DNA from 2 places in the Thiomicrorhabdus immobilis genome. Region 1 is predicted to be linked to the other one. Evidence: predicted binding sites of a transcription regulator. Region 1 holds the regulator's gene; the other holds the start of a gene.
What was found. Region 1 encodes HrcA, which represses chaperone genes, less so after heat shock. Its sites were predicted from a motif close to TTAGCACTCNNNNNNNNNGAGTGCTAA; they were not measured.

Region 1 (11,086 bases):
GGTAGCCTACACCTACAATGACCCTGTCATATTCTATGAATACGCGATCGATACGGCTTTAGCATGCAAGGAACAAGGGATCAAAAATGTCGCGGTAACCGCGGGATATATCAGCGAACAACCACGCGAAGAATTCTTTAAGGCGATGGACGCCACCAATATCGACTTAAAGGCCTTCAATGAACGCTTTTATCAAAAACTCACGGGAGCCAAATTACAGCCGGTTTTAGACACCATCGAATATGTCGCCAATGAAACCGATACCTGGATGGAATTGACCACCTTGTTGATTCCTGGTGAAAACGACTCGGAGAAAGAGCTTGCGCAAATGGCGGAATGGATTATTGAACATTGTGGCGACGAAGTACCACTGCATTTTACCAAATACCACCCTGATTACCGCATGATGAACAATCCTGAAACACCAATTGAAACCTTGGAAAAGGCGCGTAAGATTGCGATGGATGCTGGATTAAAGTTTGTCTATACCGGAAATGTACTCGATTTTGAAGGCCAAGCGACTTACTGCCCGAATTGTGGTGAAAAAGTGATTGAGCGTCAATACTACCAAATCACGGATTGGCAACTCAATAACGGCTGCTGCCAACACTGTAACACGCCTGTTGCAGGAGTTTATCAAGAGCAACCAGGTGATTGGGGAAATAAACGCCTGCCGATTCGTTTAAGCTAGTCAGGGAAGCGTTTTTCTTGCGATTCCCAGCGGATTTAAGGTAATCAATCGCCGCTACTACTCTCATTTAAATATTTACAACAAAACAGCCACTCACCAGGCCTGGTGAGTAGCTGTTTCTGTTTGCATAAAATTCAACGAATGCGTTTAGAGGTGTAATAGGTTTGTTGCCAATAACGATTCTCTAAACTGGAGATAGTCACCCCCTTGCTGGTAGAAGCATGGATAAACTTGGAATCGCCAATATAGATACCGTTATGTAACGAGTTTCGGCCGGTTTTAAAAAAAACGATATCCCCTACTTGTAGCTTTTGTTTGGACACATTACTACCCAATTTGATTTGGGTGCGAGTGGTTCTAGGGATGTTATAACCGAGCTTAGTACGGTAGGTATTTTGAACAAATGCTGAGCAATCCACACCATTCAAATCCGTTCCGCCATACTCATAGGGAGTCCCTTTCCATAAAGCATATTGCGAAAGAATCAGGTTCTTGACTTGATGGGTTTGTGATAAATCGACTTTTTTGGCGATTTTAATGGATTGGCTTTTTTGCGAAGGAGTGGATGAGCAGCCGAATAACATCAAGATGAAAACACTGACAACGCTGACTTTTAACAGATTGAACATCTTAATCCATCTACCTTAAGAACTTAACTTAAAGTGCATTCTAACAACAGAGGGTTTCAAAAGTAAATTACTAGCTACTTTTACTCCAATAGAATTCGAATCAAACAAATTGCAAAGATACAAAAAAGGCACTCAAATGAGTGCCTTTTGAAGATAACCAAACGGTTTCGGACAATATCGACAGTTAGCGCAAATTAAGCACATCCTGCATATCGAACAAACCTTTATCTTTATTTGCAAGCCAATTACAAGAACGCGCTGCGCCATTGGCAAAGGTCATGCGGCTAGACGCTTTGTGAGTGATTTCGACACGCTCACCCTCGGTAGCAAACAATACCGTATGATCACCCACAATATCTCCCGCACGCACAGTGGCAAAACCGATGGTATTCGGATCACGAGCGCCAGTAATCCCTTCACGGCCATACACCGCACAGGTTTTCAAATCACGCCCTAAAGTCTCCGCAACCACTTCCCCCATACGTAAGGCCGTCCCAGATGGCGCATCTACCTTATGGCGGTGATGCCCCTCGATCACTTCGATATCGTAACCTTCGTTCAACACCTCAGCCGCTTGCTTCAACAGTTTTAAGCAGAGGTTAACCCCCACGCTGAAGTTTGCCGCAAAAATCACCGCAATGCTCTCAGCCGCTTTATCGATGGCTGCCAGCCCGGCATCATCAAAACCGGTGGTGCCAATGACAATTTTTTTATTATTGGCAACACAGACCTCTAAGTTATGAATCGTCGTAGCAGGCGTTGTGAAATCGATTAAGACATCAAAATCATCGACTACCGATTCAATTGAGCCGACAATAGCCACTCCTAACTTACCAACACCGGCTAATTCACCGGCATCGGCACCAATCAAAGAGCTATCTGGACGTTCAATCGCTGCGCTAACCGTCAAACCTTGAGTTTGGTTGACCGCATCAATCAGGTTTTTTCCCATACGGCCCGAAGCGCCAATAATTGCTACTCTCATCTATTATCCTTTGCGATAGTTACCAGTGGTTGAGCGAATATTCTACTAATTCCAAGGCTCGTTTTTATCTTTTTTAGAAGATTTATCATCGTCATCATCGCCGGTGAAGAACGATTTAACCGAATCAAAGAAGCTATGGGCCTGCGGACTATGCTGCTTATGATGTTTACCTTGTAAGCTTTCATCAAACTCTTGCAACAACTCTTTTTGACGAGCCGTTAACTTAACTGGTGTTTCGATATTGACCAATACAATCATGTCACCGATATGGGATGAACGAACCGATTTGACCCCTTTACCAGCCAGTTTAAAACGTTGACCCGACTGAGTTCCAGCAGGAATCTTCAAGCTGGCTTTGCCGCCCAAAGTAGGTACATCAATCGCGCCACCCAATGCCGCTGTCGCGAAACCGATTGGCAGTTCACAATAAAGAGTGTTGCCGTCACGTTCAAAAATCGCATGTTTTTTCACACGAATACGCACATATAGGTCACCGCGTGGCGCACCTGGCTCACCCGCTTCACCTTCACCTTGCAGACGAATGCGGTCACCCGTATCCACTCCGGCCGGAATTTTCACTGACAGCGTTTTATGGTCATGGGTATAACCTTCACCACGACATTTTTTACACGGTGTTTTAATCAACTTACCAGAACCATGACAACTAGGACAAGTACGGTTCACCGCAAAGAAACCTTGCTGCATACGCACCTGGCCAGCACCATGACAGGTTGGACAAGTTTCAACATCGCTACCAGGCTCAGCACCGGAACCATCACAGGCATCGCAAATGTCTTTGGTTGGAATACGAATATCAACGGTTGTACCGGCAACCGCATCTTCAAGCGAAACTTCTAGCTCATACTGTAAATCTTGACCTGGTTGCGGCCCTCGATGCCCGCCAAAGCCGCCGCCGAAGATATCACCGAAGATATCCCCAAAGGCATCACCAAAACCACCTCCGCCGAAGCCACCACCATGGCCATGACCGCCTTCTAAACCAGCGTGACCGAACTGGTCATAAGTCGCTCGTTTTTGTGGGTCTGATAAGATTTCATAGGCTTCAGCCGCTTCTTTGAATTTGTTTTCTGCTTCTGCATCATCCGGATTACGGTCAGGGTGATATTTCATCGCCATTTTACGGTAGGCTTTTTTAATTTCACCTTCAGAAGCCGTTTTAGAAACGGATAGGATTTCGTAGTAACAGGTTTTACTCATCGATTTCTCGTTTTATTCTTTAATCTAATTAATATCAAAAAACTTTTTAACCACGAAGACACGAAGTCACGAAGTTTTTAAGATTGTTTTCGGATACAAACTAATTATTTAAATAGAAAAGCACGAAGACCTTTCCATTTTGATCAATTTAAATTAAATCCATCAAAACTTCGTGTCTTCGTGCCTTTGTGGTTAGCTCTAAGAATTACTTCTTATCGTCATTCACTTCTTCAAATTCAGCATCTACGATGTCATCGTCTGCATTATCTGTAGAACCTTGCTCTTGAGCTTCTGCACCACCGGCTTGCTGTTTAGCTTGCGCTTTTTGAGCCACTGACTGGCTAGCTTCCGCTAACTTAGCAACCGACTCTTCAATCGCCGCTTTGTCATCGCCTTTAATCGCATCTTCAACCGCTTTAACTGCCGCATCAATAGCTTCTTTCTCAGCTGAATCTACTGAATCGCCTGCATCTTTAACCATTTTTTGCGTTGCGTGAACCATTGCATCCGCTTGGTTACGAGCTTCTACAAGCTCTTTCATTTTTGCATCTTCTTCAGCATGTGCTTCAGCATCTCTTACCATCGCTTCAATCTCTTCTTCAGAAAGACCAGAAGACGCTTGGATTGTGATGTGCTGCTCTTTACCGGTATTCTTATCTTTTGCAGAGACATTCAAGATACCGTTAGCGTCAATATCAAATGTTACTTCGATTTGAGGCATACCACGTGGAGCCGCTGGAATCTCGTCTAGGTTGAACTGGCCTAAAGACTTGTTACCCGCTGCCATTTCACGTTCACCCTGTACAACATGAATAGTAACCGCTGATTGGTTATCTTCTGCTGTCGAGAATACTTGTGACTTACGAGTTGGGATAGTTGTGTTCTTCTCAATCAACTTAGTCATAACACCACCCATCGTCTCAATACCTAGGGATAATGGCGTCACGTCTAAAAGAAGTACATCGTTTACATCACCAGAAAGTACACCACCTTGAATCGCCGCACCCATTGCTACCGCTTCATCAGGGTTTACATCTTTACGTGGCTCTTTACCGAAGAACTCTTTAACCGCCGCTTGAACCATTGGTACACGTGTTGAACCACCTACCAAGATAACATCGTCAATTTCAGAAGCAGAAAGACCTGCATCTTTAAGTGCGATTTTACATGGCTCGATTGAACGTTTAACCAAATCTTCAATCAAAGACTCGAACTTAGCACGCGTGATTTTCATGTTTAAGTGCTTAGGCCCAGTGGCATCAGCCGTTACGTAAGGTAGGTTGATGTCAGTCTGCTCACGTGAAGAAAGTTCGATTTTCGCTTTCTCTGCCGCTTCACGAACACGCTGTAGAGCCAACTTATCTAATTTAAGATCGACGTTCTGGTCTTTTTTGAACTCTGACGCGATGTACTCAACAATCACGTTATCAAAGTCTTCACCACCTAAGAAAGTGTCACCGTTTGTAGAAAGTACTTCTACTTGCTTCTCACCATCAAGGTCAGCCACTTCAATGATAGAGATATCGAAAGTACCCCCACCTAAATCGTAAACGGCGATTTTGCTGTCGCCTTTGGCCTTATCCATACCGTACGCAAGTGCCGCAGCCGTTGGTTCGTTGATGATACGTTTAACATCAAGACCCGCAATCTTACCGGCATCTTTAGTCGCTTGACGCTGAGCATCGTTGAAGTAAGCCGGAACCGTGATGACCGCTTCAGTCACTTCATGACCTAGATAATCTTCAGCCGTTTTCTTCATTTTTGTCAGTGTTTTAGCAGAAACTTCTTGTGGAGAAAGTTTTTTACCATCTACTTCAACCCATGCATCACCGTTATCTGCCGCAACGATTTTGTAAGGAACCATGTCCTTATCTTTTGCGACAACCGCATCATCTGCACGACGACCGATTAAACGCTTGATTGCGAATAACGTGTTTTCAGGGTTTGTTACCGCTTGACGTTTAGCTGAATCACCAACTAAAACTTCACCATCCGCTGTATAACCAACGATAGAAGGAGTTGTACGTGCACCTTCAGCGTTAGGGATAACCTTAACGTCTTTCCCTTCCATTACTGCTACACATGAGTTGGTGGTTCCTAAATCGATACCAATAATTTTAGCCATTTGATTCACTCCAAATTGCAAACTTAGTTACCAGGCCTGGTGGCTTTGAACTTGACCAAGGCGGGTAAAAAGTTAATTCTTAAAATAATGTTTAAATTGTTTGTTGACTTGTATATAGGGCTGTAAAAACTGCTTTCAAGTCTAAAATTGTTTTTTTTTGGTAATTTTCAGCAGAAAGTTTTATTAACGTATTATTCCGCTGATTTTTTACCTGAAACTTCACTTACTGAGCCACAATAACTCGCGCGGCACGAACTAAACGCTCATTCAAGGTATAGCCTTTCTGAATGGTATCTACCACCGTATTGGTTTCATGATCTGGCGACGGAATCATGGTCATCGCTTCATGCAATTGCGGGTCAAACTTCTCTCCAGTTGGATCAATGCGTTCTACATTGAATGATTGCAACACATCAAGCAGTTGCTTAAAGGTCATTTCAACCCCTTCACTGATGCTTTCGATGGTCGCACCCTCTTTACCAGCCGCTTCCATACCCATTTCCATAGAGTCCATAGCCGGAATCAATGCATTAACAAACTTCTCCAATGCGAACTTATGGGCACTTTCCACATCCAAACGGGTACGACGACGCAAGTTTTCCATATCGGCCTGCACACGTAACGCCATATCTTTATGCTTTTCAGCTTCAGCACGCGCTTCTTCCAGCAGTGCCGCAATATCTTCTTGAACGGTTTGCTGGGCATCCTCTAAAGCATCATCCGCTTGCTGAATCGCTTCTTCTGCTGTTGGAATTTGTTCTTCAGTTTGCTGTGTCTGTTTTGTATCGGTCATTGACTTACTTCCTATTACATTCCACCACGATTTAAGTGGTCACGATTTTAATAAACGGTTTATAAATTCTGTTTTTACATTAGTGCAAATTATGTGGTGTTGCAGCCCTACTTTTTCAAGAGCGAACCTAAAATTTTTGCTGTCATATCCACCTTCGGCACGACTTTTTGATAATCCATGCGGCTTGGACCAACCACCCCAAGCACTCCCATCACTTCACCGTCAACTTCATAAGGCTTGGTGATGATACTGCAACCGCTATAGATTTCACTGCCGCATTCTTGACCGACAAATACTTGTACACCCTGTGCCTGCATGCTTTTATCCAGCAAGTTGAGCATTTCGGAGTGTTGATTGAATGCGTTGAACAACGCCTTAAGTTTTTCTGAATTGGCGAGTTCTTGGTAGTTAAGCAGATTGGTTTTACCTGAAACCAAAAACGGCATTTTCTGCACCAACTGCTCTTCCAAAACATGGTCGGTCGCCTGCACAATAGATGACATAAAACTATTGGTGGTCGAACGAATGCTATCCATTCTATTCATGAGAAATTGTTTGGCTTCGGCCAGATTTTTACCTAAACACTGTTCATTTAAAAAATTGGCGGTTTTTTGAAGCTCATCACTACTAATCGGTTGCTCTAGTTCAATAATACGGTTTTGCACATCCTGGTCATTAAAGACCAACACCACCAATACCCGGTTAGCGCTCAACGAGATGAAGTCAATATGCCTTAAGATTTCTTGCTCTTTTTTTGGCATTAACACCAAACTGGTCATACCGGTAATACCCGATAGAATCTTGGAAGCACTCTCCATCAAGGCATCCTGATTTAAGCCAACTGCCAGCTCATGGCGAATACTCGCCTCTTTTTGACGTGACAACGGCTGATAGGTCAGCATGGAATCGATAAAAAATCGATAACCGACTTCGGTTGGAACGCGTCCAGCCGAGGTATGTGGAGCATGAATCAACCCCATTTTCTCAAGGTCGGCCATCACATTTCGAACCGTTGCTGAACTTAATCCAATATCGGGCAGTTTAGCCAATGTAGTTGACCCTACCGGCTTACCATCATTAAGGTATAATCCCATTAAGTTTTTAAACAATAGTTGTGAACGGTCGTTTAACATTTCAGCACTCTCAATACTAGACTGCTAAATTATAGGTGCCTAAAACGGTTATTCAAGACTTAGTTCAATATTTATTTAAGCCTCTCAACAAGAAAACATGCTGTGATAGGCCTTTTTGGATGGATTAGAAAATGTTTCAGAATATTGGTATTTTTGGAAAGTACACAGGTAATCAATGTTGGGACAACATTGAAGTGCTGACTGATTTCTTACTCTCTAAATCACGCACTGTTTATTTAGATAAACCATCTTGTGAAAAATTTCCAAGGCACGAACAAGCCCCGCTTTTAGAACGCGATGACTTACTCGAAAAAATCGACCTTGCGATTATGGTCGGTGGCGACGGTACTTTTTTAGATGTGGCGCGCAATATTGCCGATTACGACATTCCCATTCTAGGCATCAACTTAGGTCGTTTAGGGTTTTTGACCGATATATCACCCGACGACATGATAAACACCATGGAAGAAGTGCTTTCTGGGGTTTACCAAGAAGAGCGTCGTAATGTATTAAAGGTCAGCGTGTATGAAGATGGCAAACTGATGTTTGAAGAACGCGCGATTAACGACGTGGTCATCCATAAAACCGACTCACCTCGTATGATTGAGTTTGAAACCTTTGTGGACGGCCGTTTCTTGAATAGCCAGCGTTCTGATGGGATGATCATCTCCACTCCAACTGGTTCTACGGCCTATGCCTTATCTGCCGGCGGGCCGATTCTTGACCCGAATCTTGATGCGATTTCATTGGTTTCGATCAACCCGCATACGATGAGCACACGCCCTTATGTGATTAGCGGTGATAGTGAAGTTGAACTGCGTGCCCATGAATATTGTGATAAAACCGCACAAATCATTTGTGACGGGCAAATCACACATGATATTTCACCGATGCACCAAACCATTGTAAAACGTAATCCACATTACTTAAGGTTATTGCATCCTAAAGGCCACGATCATTTTGAATTGCTACGCGCCAAACTCCATTGGGGTGATAAGCTCTCCTAGCATTTAGTGAATAAAGTAGCTTGCAACGAGCGTGAAAAATAGAATAATCTACCAGGCCTGGTGCGTTTCAAACCGGGCCTTTTTTGAACCAAATTTACTTTAATCAAAATGACACATTTATGCTTCAAGAACTTGCTATTCAAAACTTGGCTTTAATTGAAAAACTACAACTTCAATTCAATACAGGCTTTACCACTTTAACCGGTGAAACCGGTGCAGGTAAATCGATTTTACTGGACGCATTGGGCTTGGCCTTAGGCGAACGTGCCGACAGTAGCCTGGTAAGACACAACACACCCAAGGCGGACGTTACCGCTCTGTTTGATATTGAACAACTACCACACGTTCAAAACTGGCTTGCCGAACAGGAGCTTGATGACGAAACCCAATGTTATTTAAGAAGAACCGTCACGTCCGAAGGCCGTTCCAAAGCCTACATCAACGGCTACCCTGTTGCCGCTAACCAGCTTAAAACCTTAGGCGGTTTTTTAATAGACATTCATGGCCAACATGAACATCAATCCCTGCTTTCAGCCAATAAACAACTCGAACTGTTGGATGCTTACGCCAACCACCCTGCTTTAATCAGTAAGACCCAAGCCGACTTCAAGCATTGGCAAAACATCAAACGCCAACTGCAAAAACTGCAAGAGGAACAAGCTGACTACCAAAGCAAACTGGAATTGCTTAACTTTCAAAACAATGAGTTTGATGAAGTGAATCCTCAAGAAGGTGAATTTGAGCGTTTGTCAGAAGAGCAAAGCCAACTTTCCCATGCCAGCGAAATCAAACTTGCCTGCGAAAAAGCCTATGCCCAAATCGAAGAAGAGCAAGGTGCGGTAGACGCGATTAATCAGGCGGTACACGCTTTGGAAAGCATCGTGGCATTTAGTCCAAGCCTAGAGGCCGTCATCACGCAATTGAACAGTAGTTTGATTGAAGTGCAAGAAGCCGCCAGCGAAATCCAACATCATGCTGAACATATTGATTTAGACCCCCAACAATTACTCTTTGTTGAAGAACGTCTGTCAATGCTGTTTGGTTTGGCCAAAAAATACAATATCGACCCGGAACAACTGGTTGAAAAACACCAACAAATTCAAGATGACTTAATGCGTCTAGAGCAGTCGGATGCCTCTTTAGAAACCCTTAAGAGCGAACTTGACCAGGCCTGGGCAAATTATCAGGATCAAGCAAATACTTTGAAAAAATCCCGTCAAAAAGCAGCCGAAGCCCTCTCTGCGATTGTCACCGAAGGTATGCAAAGCTTGGGTATGCCCAATGGCCAGTTTGCAGTTGAGTTAACCGACAGCGAACAAGCCAGCGCGTTAGGCACGGATAAAGTGCTGTTTTTGGTAACCGCCAACAAAGGCCAACCATTACAAGCCCTAGCCAAAGTCGCTTCAGGCGGAGAGCTTTCCCGAATCAGCCTGGCCATTCAAGTGGCCACCTCAGAAGTGGCCAGTTTACCGACTCTGATTTTTGATGAAGTGGATGTAGGTATTGGCGGCGGAATTGCCGAGGTGGTTGGACAGAAAATGCAACAACTAGGTAAAGATAAACAGATACTCTCTATCACCCATTTGGCGCAAGTTGCCTCTCACGGCCACAACCATTTACATATCGCCAAACAGACACAAGATGAAGTCACAACCACCCAAGTGAATAAGCTTGAACCGCAACAGCGTGTAGAAGAGTTAGCCAGGATGCTAGGCGGATTGACCTTAACCGAGCAAACGTTAAACCACGCGAAAGAGATGTTAGAAAGCGCGCAAAGTAAAACCGCTTAATAAAGCCAGTTGTCATGAGTTATCATTATGACTTATTGCCTTGATTTTGCAGCGTTTGCAGCGTTTAATGCATAAAAAAAGGGCTTAATTCTTATTGGAATTAAGCCCTTTTTGATTCTCGATCACCTGCGATTATGACAATAAATGCCTTATCGAGATTCTTGCGGTAATGTCCCATAGATTACCAAGCTATGACCAGATAGTTCATAACCATTCTCTTTGGCAATCTCTTGTATACGACTTTCAATGATCGGGTCGACAAACTCTTTGACCTTGCCGCTTTTTAAACACACTAAATGGTCATGGTTATCGCCAGTATCCAACTCAAAAATAGAGATATTGTTTTCAAAGTTTAAACGTCTAACAATACCGGCTTGTTCAAACTGGGTCAACACACGGTAAACCGTGGCTAACCCCACCTCTTCACCTTGCTCTAATAAAATTTTATAAACGTCTTCAGCAGTCAAATGGTGTTCATCACCTGCACTTTCCAAAATCTCTAGGATTTTAAGTCTTGGTAAGGTTACTTTTAAACCAACTTTCTTGAGTTCTGCTCCGCTCATAACATCCTCTAATTTAACCTATTGAACTATATCTATTTGCATATTGTATATGACTAGCACATGACGAGTATTTAGTCAGAATCGCTTGAATAATTTAATTGATATGTCAAAAGGTGCATATCAAGAATAGTGTGTATAATACCTTAAATTAT
Region 2 (11,086 bases), 1.1 Mb from region 1:
GCAATCAACACCACAAATTCGTCACCCCCTAAACGGCTTACGATATCACCTTCACGAACAGCAGACATTAAACGGGCGCTGACATTTCGCAATAATTCATCGCCGGCTTGATGTCCTAAATTATCATTGACCGCTTTGAAACCATCCAAATCTAAAAACAACAGTCCAAATTGAGTATTCGCATCTTCAGCCTTAATAACCAAGGTCTCTAAAGTGCTATTGAAATATGAACGATTTGGTAGATGCGTTAAGTCGTCATAGTTTGCTTGACGAAACAGTTCACGAGTACGCTGCTGAACCTGTGCCTCGACCATTTTTGCAATTTCGCTAGAGATATCACCCGTATGAGAAAAACGAGTTTGCAACGCACGCATCATTTTTTTAACACTAAAGCCGTCATCTTTTTCCTGACGATCAGCAGATAGTTGCGAGCGGTTACGTTCAGACTGTAAAAAACGAGCCACTTCATCAGAAGTTTTGGTGTCTTTTTCTACTTGGCTGCTTAACTCTAACATGGTGTAAACCTCGTATTCCGTTTGGCGATTTTGCAATTCAAATGCCGTATAATATGGGCTGTTATTTAATTGCCGGTCGTTTAGCGGTTTTATAAAAACTTTTCTAAAGTTTTGTCTAAAGTTGCCGATAAATTGGCTCTTTGTTTTTCTTAACTACCTCTTAGCAAAGGAGATGCCATGTCTAGCATTGGTACACCATTTTCACCCACTGCAGTTAAAGTACTATTATGTGGCGCAGGCGAATTAGGCAAAGAAGTTGCCATTGAATTACAACGTTTTGGGGTAGAAGTGATTGCCGCTGATCGTTACCCAAATGCCCCAGCCATGCAGGTTGCAGACCGTAGTCATGTCATTGACATGCTAGATGGAGAGGCTCTGAGAAAAATCATTGAACTGGAAAAACCGCACATGGTCGTGCCGGAAATTGAAGCCATTGCCACTGACACCTTAGCGGCCATGGAAAAAGAGGGTGTCAAAATAATACCAACCGCACGTGCCACCCAATTGACAATGAACCGTGAAGGAATTCGTCGCTTAGCCGCTGAAGAATTGAATATCCCGACATCACCTTATGAGTTTGCCGACACCTTGGAAGACTTTACCGCTGCCGTTGAGCGTATTGGTATGCCGTGTGTAGTAAAACCCATTATGAGTTCATCAGGTAAAGGCCAAAGCGTCATTAAAACCGCTGCTGATATCCAGTCTGCTTGGGATTATGCTCAGGAAGGTGGTCGTGCCGGCAAAGGCCGCGTGATTGTTGAAGGGTTTGTGGATTTTGATTATGAAATCACCTTATTAACCGTGCGCCATGAAAATGGCATCAGCTTCTGTGAACCAATCGGCCACCACCAGGAAGATGGCGATTACCGCCAATCTTGGCAACCTGCCGCCATGAGCCAACAAGCGATTGCCACCTCAAAAGAGATTGCCGAAAAAGTCGCCGACAACCTTTGCGGTGAAACCGGACGCGGTTTATTTGGGGTTGAATTATTCATCAAAGGTGACCAGGTTTACTTCAGTGAAGTGTCCCCTCGCCCGCACGATACAGGCCTGGTTACTTTAATGTCACAAGACTTATCCGAATTTGCCCTACATGCACGCGCAATCCTTGGCTTGCCGATTCCCAACATCACCCAACATGGCTATTGTGCTTCCAGCGTGATATTACCAACCGGGAAATCCACCCAAACCAATTTTTCCAACTTAGAAGAAGCCTTAGCGGATACAGATACCCAAATTCGCCTATTTGGAAAACCCGATATTGATGGACGTCGCCGAATGGGAGTCGCCATTGCCAGAGCGGAAAGCATTGAAAAAGCGATTGCTAAAGCCAATAAAGCGGCCGCGAGTGTAAAGGTCAGCTTTTAGTCCATCCCTCTTACACCTCTTGCCATAAAACAACTCGCCCCGTTTATCCCTTTATCTTTAAGAGCTGTGATAGACGGGGCTTTTATTTATCTAAAACGCCTGGAATGACAAATTATTAACCCGCTGGCAACACGCCAGGAATCCATCAAATTATTAACCGCTATTTTTTGACACTTCAATAAGTTACCAGGCCTGGTGATTTATTCGGTCCATTTCTAAAAATCAGTTTAAATCCATTTAACACCTTATATATCAATAAGTTAACAAATAAAAACCCCACCCAAAACGCTTTATTTACCACCCTCCACCGTTCGCTGTTTTATTTTTTGGCACAGCTTATGCTGAACGACAGGCAAAGCAAAAACTTGAGTCTGAATTTAAGTTTTGCAAAAAAACAAAAAGCCATTGCCAGCTAAACACACATTACTTAAAGGGGAAACCTGATGACTTTGAATAACACGACAGCACATGACGTTAAAGCACCAATCTTAGAAGAGTACCGCCGCAATCAAGAAGCGGAGCAACAATTAGCAGAGAACCCACGAAAAACCGTTTTATTACTGCTACAAGGCGCAGTTGATAAAGGCAACTTAGCGAAAGTTTGCCACCAGAGCCAAGCATTAGTGGAAAAAGGCTTTCACCTAGGGCGCATGACCACCATCTTGGATGCTTTACGCGACCGCTTGAATCTAACGCAAGACACTCCGCTTGCTTATGATTTGGAGGAGTTATATCGTTACGCGGATCAAAGCATCCAAGAAGCCGTTTTTGAAAAAGATACCTTCTACCTTGATAGCTCGATTGAAATCTTGACCGAACTACGCGATGCGTGGATGGAGATGATGCAACAAACAGGGCAACTACCACAAAATTAATTGCCTATGAATACAAAAAAACCGAGTTTATCTCGGTTTTTTTGTTTGCACGTTTTTTGAGGCGAACCCTCTCTATCCATCAACTTTCAAACTTATCTTCCACTGCCTTATAATTATTATTATCAATATTCTCTATTGGTTCAGCAGTTCAAAACCTCAATCAGATTGACAAATAAATAAGTCAGCCACAGCGGTCATTTACTCCCTAAAACACGCAAGAAAACAGGCTCTTTGTGGCGACACAAGCTAGCCCAATCAACTCGCCAAGTCATAGCCTTAAGTTAAGCCATAGAATAAAGTTCAGGCACAAAAAAACCATCATCATGATGGTTAGATGGATACGCTCGTAAATTTATCGATACTTTATCTATATTGAACATACCCCATAAAAAACGCCGCAACTAGGTACGGCGCATTAAATTAATGGATAACCTTAAAACTCTGACCACTCTTGGCTATCATCACCTGAGGTGATTTTAGGTTTGGCAGGCTTGACAGGTTCAACAGCTTTTATAACCGGTTTTTTAGGTGAAGCTACCGGTGTTTGCTTTGCAGCTTCCGGCTTAACCGTTTTAACAGGGCTAGCCACTTGAGCTGGCTTATTGACCCCTAGGTTCTTCTTAGCTTGGTCGATAAATTGACGTGAAATATTAAATTGCTGCATTCTTTCGACAAGCTGCTGAGCTTCGCGAGCAATCGCTAAAGTACTGTTGGCGGAAAGCTCGACCAAGCTCGCGTTTTCTTGGGTATTCTTATCCATGGAAACGATTGCCTGATTCAACTGCTCGATACCTTGAGATTGTTCAAGAGAAGAGGATGCGATTTCACCCACCATTTCGGTAACATGGGTGATTGCCTGGTTTATCTGATTTAAGGAGTCACCAGACTGCTCCGCTAATTGTGTACCGTGTTCAACTTGTGAAACCGAACGATCAATCAATACTTTGATCTCTTTAGCCGCATCTGCCGACTTACCGGCTAAGTTACGAACCTCTGAAGCCACCACGGCAAATCCACGACCATGCTCACCCGCACGCGCCGCTTCAACCGCAGCGTTCAGCGCCAATAGATTCGTTTGGAAAGCAATGGAATCAATCAAGCCGATAATCTGCTCAATCTGATTGCTCGACTCTCTAATCTGTTGCATGGCCTCGATGGTTTGTGTCATTACCTCCGCACCCTCGGTGGTCTTCTCACTGGCTTGCAGAGTCAACTCATTGGCTTGTTGCGCATTGGCCGCGTTATTACGCACAGCCGCCGTCATCTCTTCCATGGTGGATGCCGTGTCTTCAATCGATGCCGCTTGCTGATGAATACGCTGCGATACATTTGAATTACGTTCGGAAGTTGCTTGAATATCACCTGCTATATGCTCGATTGAGACAATTACCTGGGCATTGATTTGTGACAAATTATCCAATGAATGATTTATGGCATTTTTAATATCACCCAGCATCCCCTCATATTCACCATCCACACGCTGTGTCAAATCACCATTGGCAAGACCTTGAATGACGTTTGAAATCTTAGTATTAGCTTCATAAATAGCAAGGGACATGGTGTTGATCTGCTCTCCCAAATCGTGCACGAAACCTTCCAGGGTAGAAACATCGATTTGCTCACCAATATGGCCACGAGAGGCCTTCTCCACCATCACTTTTAGGTTTTGCTCAACGGCCGTTTGCATTTTTTCTAAACGGGCCGTTTGCGTCACATCACGCCATTCGGTAACAAACCCGACACGCTCACCTTCTCTACCCCAAATCGGATTGACGATGATTTCTAGATGCAGCTCACCCAATGTCAATTTGGCGGTATAGGTTGATTTCAAACTACCCAACAGATGACGCTGATGCGCTGGGTTAACATGGAAAATATCGATGTTCTGACCAACTAATTTAGCCGTTGAGAAGTGAGGTAGTAATTTTTGAATATCTTTTTCCACCGTTTTCAAAGTCTTGACAATCGCGTCATTCATATAGGTGATATTCAAATCATTATCAGCCAACATCACATTTGACGAACTCTGATCAACAACCGTTTTAATATTGTTAATCTCATCCAGGTGATCACCGACCGAATCCAATAACCAATGTAAATCCTTGCCTAATAGCTGCACTTCACGCGCACCTTTTACCGGGTTTTCGCTGGTCCTTTTTATATCACCCGTCGATTCATCAATCGAGTTTTTGATGACCCGATGCAATTTCGTCATGGGTTTTATCAATGCACGGCGAATGAAAACCTCAAAGGCGATAAGATTTAAAAGGATCAATAACAGTAATACCGTACCCAAATTAATCGTTTGAGCCCTTTGATCCTGTTTTTGCAGTGCCAGCAATTGCCTTCTAGAGTCAGCCTCTAGATATTGATACCCTGCTTCCATCGCATCCATAGCGGGTCTGTCGTCAACGATAACTTGCTTATCAATCTCTTCGACACTCATGCCTTGCTGATGCATTTGTTGGATTTTTTTCGCTTGGATTAGGTAATTCCCAATGACTTTTCCCACCTCATCTAACGCTTTAACCTCTAGAGGATGCAAATCACCTAAGCCACGATAGGTTTCAATATCTTGCTGGATGGAGTCATGATTTTCCTGAATCTTCTGTAGATAACTTTGAGTACGGTAATCGGACTCTCCGCGGATAACAAAGTTTTTAAAATCATGAATAAAATGCCCATACCCCATCTTTCTTTGTAAATCATGAGTAATGCCACTTTTTTGATCTATCTTTAACTTTAATACTTGAAGTTGTGTGACACTACGCTCTTGTAGAGTTAAAAAGGAAGCAAAGCCAACAGCGTTGATAACTAAAAACAACACAAAATAAATCGCAACACTTTGTGAAGTACTTAGCCCTTTGACGGCTATTTGTTTAGTAGGATGATGACTCATTGGCAATGACCTCTCAAATTAATAATCCCAGTCCCTAAAAGAAACGATTTATAGCTATGATTTATAGCTATGATTTATAGCTATATTATATTCAAATAAGTAATCAATATAGCCACACTTGCTTAATTACTTAGTATATGCTGTTAAAATAAGCAACATTAAGGCCATAAAGCCGAGCTGCATATCAAGATAGTCAAGACAAAATCACGACCGATTTACAACGGCTCGCTTATACGAGCCAACTATTGATTTGTCACTCTTTAATCACTTTACCCTTTACAATAATTTACTGATTTTGCTGTTTTTTCTTAAAGCCCAAGAGTATTGATTAATCATGAACATATCTAGCACTCTCTTGCAAAGAGTGCTAAAAATAATGTATATTAAATTACATAAAGAACAAGTTAATGGAGTGTGTTTATGTCTATTACAACTTACCCACAAGGAACACAGGCTCAAGGCCTACCTTCAGTGCATGCGTTGTCTAGTCAGCTAGTTCCAGGCCAAAACCTGGAGTCTTACTTGCACACAATTCAAAGTGTGCAAAAACTGACCGCAGAAGAAGAGTTTGCTCTGGCTGAAAAACTATATTATCAAGACGATGTTGAAGCAGCACGTCAGTTGATTTTATCTTCGCTACGTTATGTTGTGCCAGTTGCCCGTTCATATAGCGGCTATGGTTTGCCACTAGGTGACATTATCCAAGAAGGTAATATCGGTTTGATGAAAGCGGTAAAACGTTTTGATCCTAAAGAAAACGTACGTTTAATGACGTTTGCGGTTCATTGGATTCGTGCTGAAATCAACGAGTATGTCATCAAAAACTGGCGTATCGTGAAAACGGCCACAACCAAAGCGCAACGTAAATTATTCTTCAAACTTCGCAGTACCAAGCAGTCTTTAGAGTGGTTTAGTGATAAAGATGCCGATAGCGTTGCCGCAGAGTTAGGTGTCACTCGTAAAGATGTTTTGGAGATGGAAACTCGTCTATACGGTAAAGATTTACCCGTGGATATGTCTGCCGATGACGATGAAAACGTGACATTTCCGGTTTTAATCAGCCAGGAAGCCGATCCGGAAACCGCGCTGGTACAGCAAAACCAAGCCGATTATGAAATGGCACGTATGCAACAAGCATTAGCGACCCTTGATGACCGTAGCCGTGATATCTTGCAACAACGCTGGTTATCAGAAGATAAAGCTGGCTTAAAAGCCTTATCAGAACAATATGGCGTGTCGATGGAGCGTATCCGTCAGATTGAAACCCAGGCTTTAAACAAGCTTAAAAATCAGCTGGTCGCTTAAAATCAATCAAAATATTATTTAATTGTTGAAGAACATTTAAATATCCATCAAATAACTCAAAAGGCCTGTTTACTCACAGGCCTTTTTGTTTTTTAATGATGGTATGCCATATCCCATCAAAGAAACGGAATTCCGTAAACTGCCTGTATTCATTATCGCCGCATTGATGGCGAGCATTGCCGGCTATGTTAACAGCGCCATGCTCATCGAATTTGCCATGCCGGTTAGCCAAATGACCGGGATTGCTTCTCGCCTCAGTGATGCCATGTTTCACTCCAATCTAGATTACCTATTGAACGCCTGCCTTGTGCTCTTCGGCTTTTTATTCGGAGCGATTATTTCCGGCTTAATGATTGGCCAACGCCAATATCGCCAAGATAATGCTTATGGATATGCACTGCTTTGCATCGGTACATTGTTGTCGGCTTCCGCTTTATTCTCTTACATTGAGTCCACCACTTCGGTACTTCTGGCCGCGATCGCTTGTGGTTTACAAAACGCACTGATTGCCAGTTACCGAGGTCTGCAAATTCGCACTACTCACATGACCGGAATCGTGACCGATATAGGGGTTTATATCGCCGGCTTCATCAAAAAACGTACTCCATGGAACTGGCAAGCATACTTATTGGTTGTGCTATTTCTGAGTTTTATTATTGGCGGCATTATCGGTATTTTGGCCTATCAACACTTTCCAAATCGAGCGATGATCCTCCCTGCGGTCATTATGTTCATTCTCGGTTTTGCTTACTTGAAAACCAACGAACATAAACCAGACATACCTATCTCACCGTAGCGCACAACAGAGATCACTCATGAAACCATTTTCAGCAAACACTGCCGCTCTTGTTAAATTGGAAGATACTCTAAAACCTGAGTCTTATAGTGAACTTGCTAAAGATTGGTACATTATCGTGACCGATGTTCAAAACTCAACCCAGGCGATTGAAGCGGGTCTATATCGGGAAATCAATGCCATTGGCGGCAGTACCATCGCTGCGGTGTTGAATGCGCTAAAACCGAATCAAGTGCCCTATGTTTTTGGTGGCGATGGCGCATCATTTTGTGTACCGGCTAACTCCCTTGAGAAGGTCAAACAGGCTTTAAAAGGCTGTCAGGAAATCGCTCAACAGATCCACAACTTGAACTTGCGTGTGGGTTTGATCGCTTATCAAGAACTGACATCCCCCATTCATTTATGCAAATATCAAGCCTCAGAAAACCTCCATCAATACTTTTTCATGGGTGGCGGGATGGAAGAAGCGGATTCTAAAATCAAAGCTTCAAGCCATTACCATCTTGATCCAAGCACGCTTGCCAATGCGGATTTTTCCGGCTTTGAGTGCCGCTGGAATAGTGTTCCAAGTGCTAAAGAAATCACCTTTAGCTTATTGGTCAAAGCCCGCACTTCATCAGAAATGGAAGCGCTTAAAACCTATGACGCTCTAATTGAAAAGATTCACCTGTTGTTTGGCGATGTCCAGGATTACCATCCTTTAAACACCAAAGGTTTAAGCCTCTCCTTATCTGCTGATAAGCTCAATGTTGAGCTTTTAACCAAAACCCAACACCAAAACCTTTGGCAACGATGGTTTACTTTACAAAAACTACGGATGCAAAACTTGATTGCCACCTACTTGATGAAATTTGGCAAAATCGCAATGGGTAGCAATTGGGGGGAATATAAACAAGATTTGGTGATCAATTCAGACTTTATCAAAATTGATGATACCTATCGCACGGTGATGTCCGCAGAGCAAAAAACCTTAAATGAGCTCATTGAATGGCTAGAAGGACAATACCAAGCAGGTCGGCTATTTTACGGCTACCATACCAGTCATTCGGCGATTATCACCTGTCTCATCAATAAAACGGGGATTGACCACATTCACTTTGTCGACTGCGCCGAGGGCGGCTACACCATGGCTGCCAAGCAACTTAAAACTCAAATTAAATCGACAGTTTAATTCGATTATTTAGTTGGACGCCATTCAATAGTGAACGGAAAAAAGTGTTCATAAAACCGTTAAAAACAGGCTCGTTTATTTAATATTCATACAATAATCTTTTGCACTCGAACTTGGAGTTTTCATGTTACATAAAGAGGATTTTATCGCCCAGCCTTTAATTATCAATCGCGGAGATATTGAGGAAAAACGCCGTGAGATAAAGGCTTACTTCAATCAAACCTACGATAGCTATGAGACCCTGTTTGAAACCTTAAAATCCGATTCCGCGTTTTATGAGCGGCCTTGCTCCCTACGACATCCATTAATCTTTTATTTTGGCCACACCGCGACCTTCTTCACCAATAAACTCGTCCTGGCAAAATTACTGCCCGCTCGCATCGACCCGAAAATTGAATCGATGTGTGCCATTGGTGTGGATGAGATGTCTTGGGACGATTTGGATGAAACCCATTATGACTGGCCCAGTGCGGATGCGGTTAGACACTACCGACACCAAGTTAGAGAAGCGGTCAATCAACTCATTGACCAGATTGAGTTTAGCTTACCCATTACCTGGCAAAGCCCGATGTGGCCAATTTTGATGGGTATTGAACATGAACGCATTCACTTAGAAACCTCTTCGGTGTTGATTCGCCAATTACCGATTAGTTCCGTAAAGCCTCATCCTTTGTTTCCGGTTTGCCCTAAGCACGGTTTAGCGCCAGAGAATCGTTTAGTGGAGGTGCCTGCGGGGGAAATCAATATCAACCATCAAGACCCAGCCGAATTTTATGGCTGGGACAACGAATACGGCCAACACCACGCCACCGTTTCGGCATTCAAAGCGGCGACCTTTTTGGTTTCCAACCAGGAGTATCTGGTTTTTGTGGAGGATGGCGGATATGACAAACCTGAATACTGGAATAACGAAGGCAATCAATGGCGTAAATACACGCCATTAAAACACCCAAGCTTTTGGGTAAAAAAGCAACAGGCCTGGTATCTTCGTTGCATGACCGATGAAATCCCTATGCCTTGGAATTGGCCTGTGGAAGTCAACCAGCTTGAAGCCCACGCCTTTTGCCAATGGAAAGCACAGCAAACCGGTAAACCAATTCGACTGCCAAGTGAAGATGAATATCTCCGCTTACGTGAGCATAGCCATGTTTTAGACTTTAAAGAACAAGCCAACTTAAACTTACAGCAATACGCCTCATCCACCCCGGTAGACGCCAACCAAATGGGGGATTTTTTTGATGTAATCGGTAATGTTTGGCAATGGACAGAAACCCCCATTTACCCTTATGAAGGCTTTAAAGTCCATCCGCTATATGATGACTTCACCATGCCGACCTTTGACAATAAACATAACATCTTCACCGGCGGAAGCTGGATATCCACCGGTAATGAAATCAATGGCCATTCCCGTTACGCGTTTCGCCGCCACTTCTTTCAACACGCGGGCTTTCGTTATATAGAATCCGCAGCGTCGGTACAAACCGAATACTTGACCTATGAAACCGACCGCTCTATTGCTGAATACTGCGAGTTTCATTACGGCGCTGAATATTTTGGGGTAACGAATTTTGCCCAACGTTACGCCGAAATTGCGATCAATGCCATTCGGCAAGATACCGATTTTAAAAATAGAGAGGATTTGTCGGTGCTTGAACTCGGTTGCTCGGTGGGACGAGGTTGTTTTGAATTAGCCAAGCATTTTAGCCAAGTGACCGGACTTGATTTCTCGGCACGCTTTATTCAAATTGCCAATCAGCTTCAGGAACAAGGATCCATTCGCTATAGCATTCCCATCGAAGGCGAAATCATGGACTTCAAATCGCAATCATTAAAACAGTTAGGCTTAATTGATTTTGCTGCACGCTGTCAGTTTTTGCAGCAAGATGCCGCCAACTTAAAACCGCATTTTAGCGGCTACGATATGGTGGTGGCGATCAACCTGATTGATCGCCTTTACGAACCCGCCAAATTCTTGGAAATGATTCATGAACGCATTAATGACAATGGCTTGTTGCTTATCGGCTCACCTTATACCTGGCTCGAAGAGTTTACCGATAAGTCACGTTGGATAGGGGGTTACAAAGATAGCTCCAGTGGGGAAAACATCACTACTTTAGAAGGCCTACACGCTATCTTGGATGAAAATTTTAGCCGGGT

Region 2: the regulator HrcA is predicted to act here: its motif matches at 6,002-6,028, upstream of rpoH (RNA polymerase sigma factor RpoH).

What each region holds. Positions count from the first base shown of each region.
Region 1 is NZ_AP024202.1:1,017,786-1,028,871, reverse strand. Features, by position in the region: gene amrS (AmmeMemoRadiSam system radical SAM enzyme) at 1-691, shown strand, start outside; gene L6421_RS04565 (C40 family peptidase) at 826-1,320, opposite strand; gene dapB (4-hydroxy-tetrahydrodipicolinate reductase) at 1,505-2,305, opposite strand; gene dnaJ (molecular chaperone DnaJ) at 2,351-3,523, opposite strand; gene dnaK (molecular chaperone DnaK) at 3,729-5,648, opposite strand; gene grpE (nucleotide exchange factor GrpE) at 5,872-6,441, opposite strand; gene hrcA (heat-inducible transcriptional repressor HrcA) at 6,549-7,574, opposite strand; gene L6421_RS04535 (NAD(+) kinase) at 7,706-8,581, shown strand; gene recN (DNA repair protein RecN) at 8,701-10,371, shown strand; gene fur (ferric iron uptake transcriptional regulator) at 10,521-10,934, opposite strand.
Region 2 is NZ_AP024202.1:2,467,683-2,478,768, forward strand. Features, by position in the region: gene L6421_RS11130 (putative bifunctional diguanylate cyclase/phosphodiesterase) at 1-515, opposite strand, end outside; gene purT (formate-dependent phosphoribosylglycinamide formyltransferase) at 693-1,883, shown strand; gene L6421_RS11140 (flagellar export chaperone FliS) at 2,327-2,758, shown strand; gene L6421_RS11145 (methyl-accepting chemotaxis protein) at 3,192-5,657, opposite strand; gene rpoH (RNA polymerase sigma factor RpoH) at 6,078-6,962, shown strand; gene L6421_RS11155 (YoaK family protein) at 7,066-7,758, shown strand; gene L6421_RS11160 (DUF3095 family protein) at 7,778-8,929, shown strand; gene ovoA (5-histidylcysteine sulfoxide synthase) at 9,054-11,086, shown strand, end outside.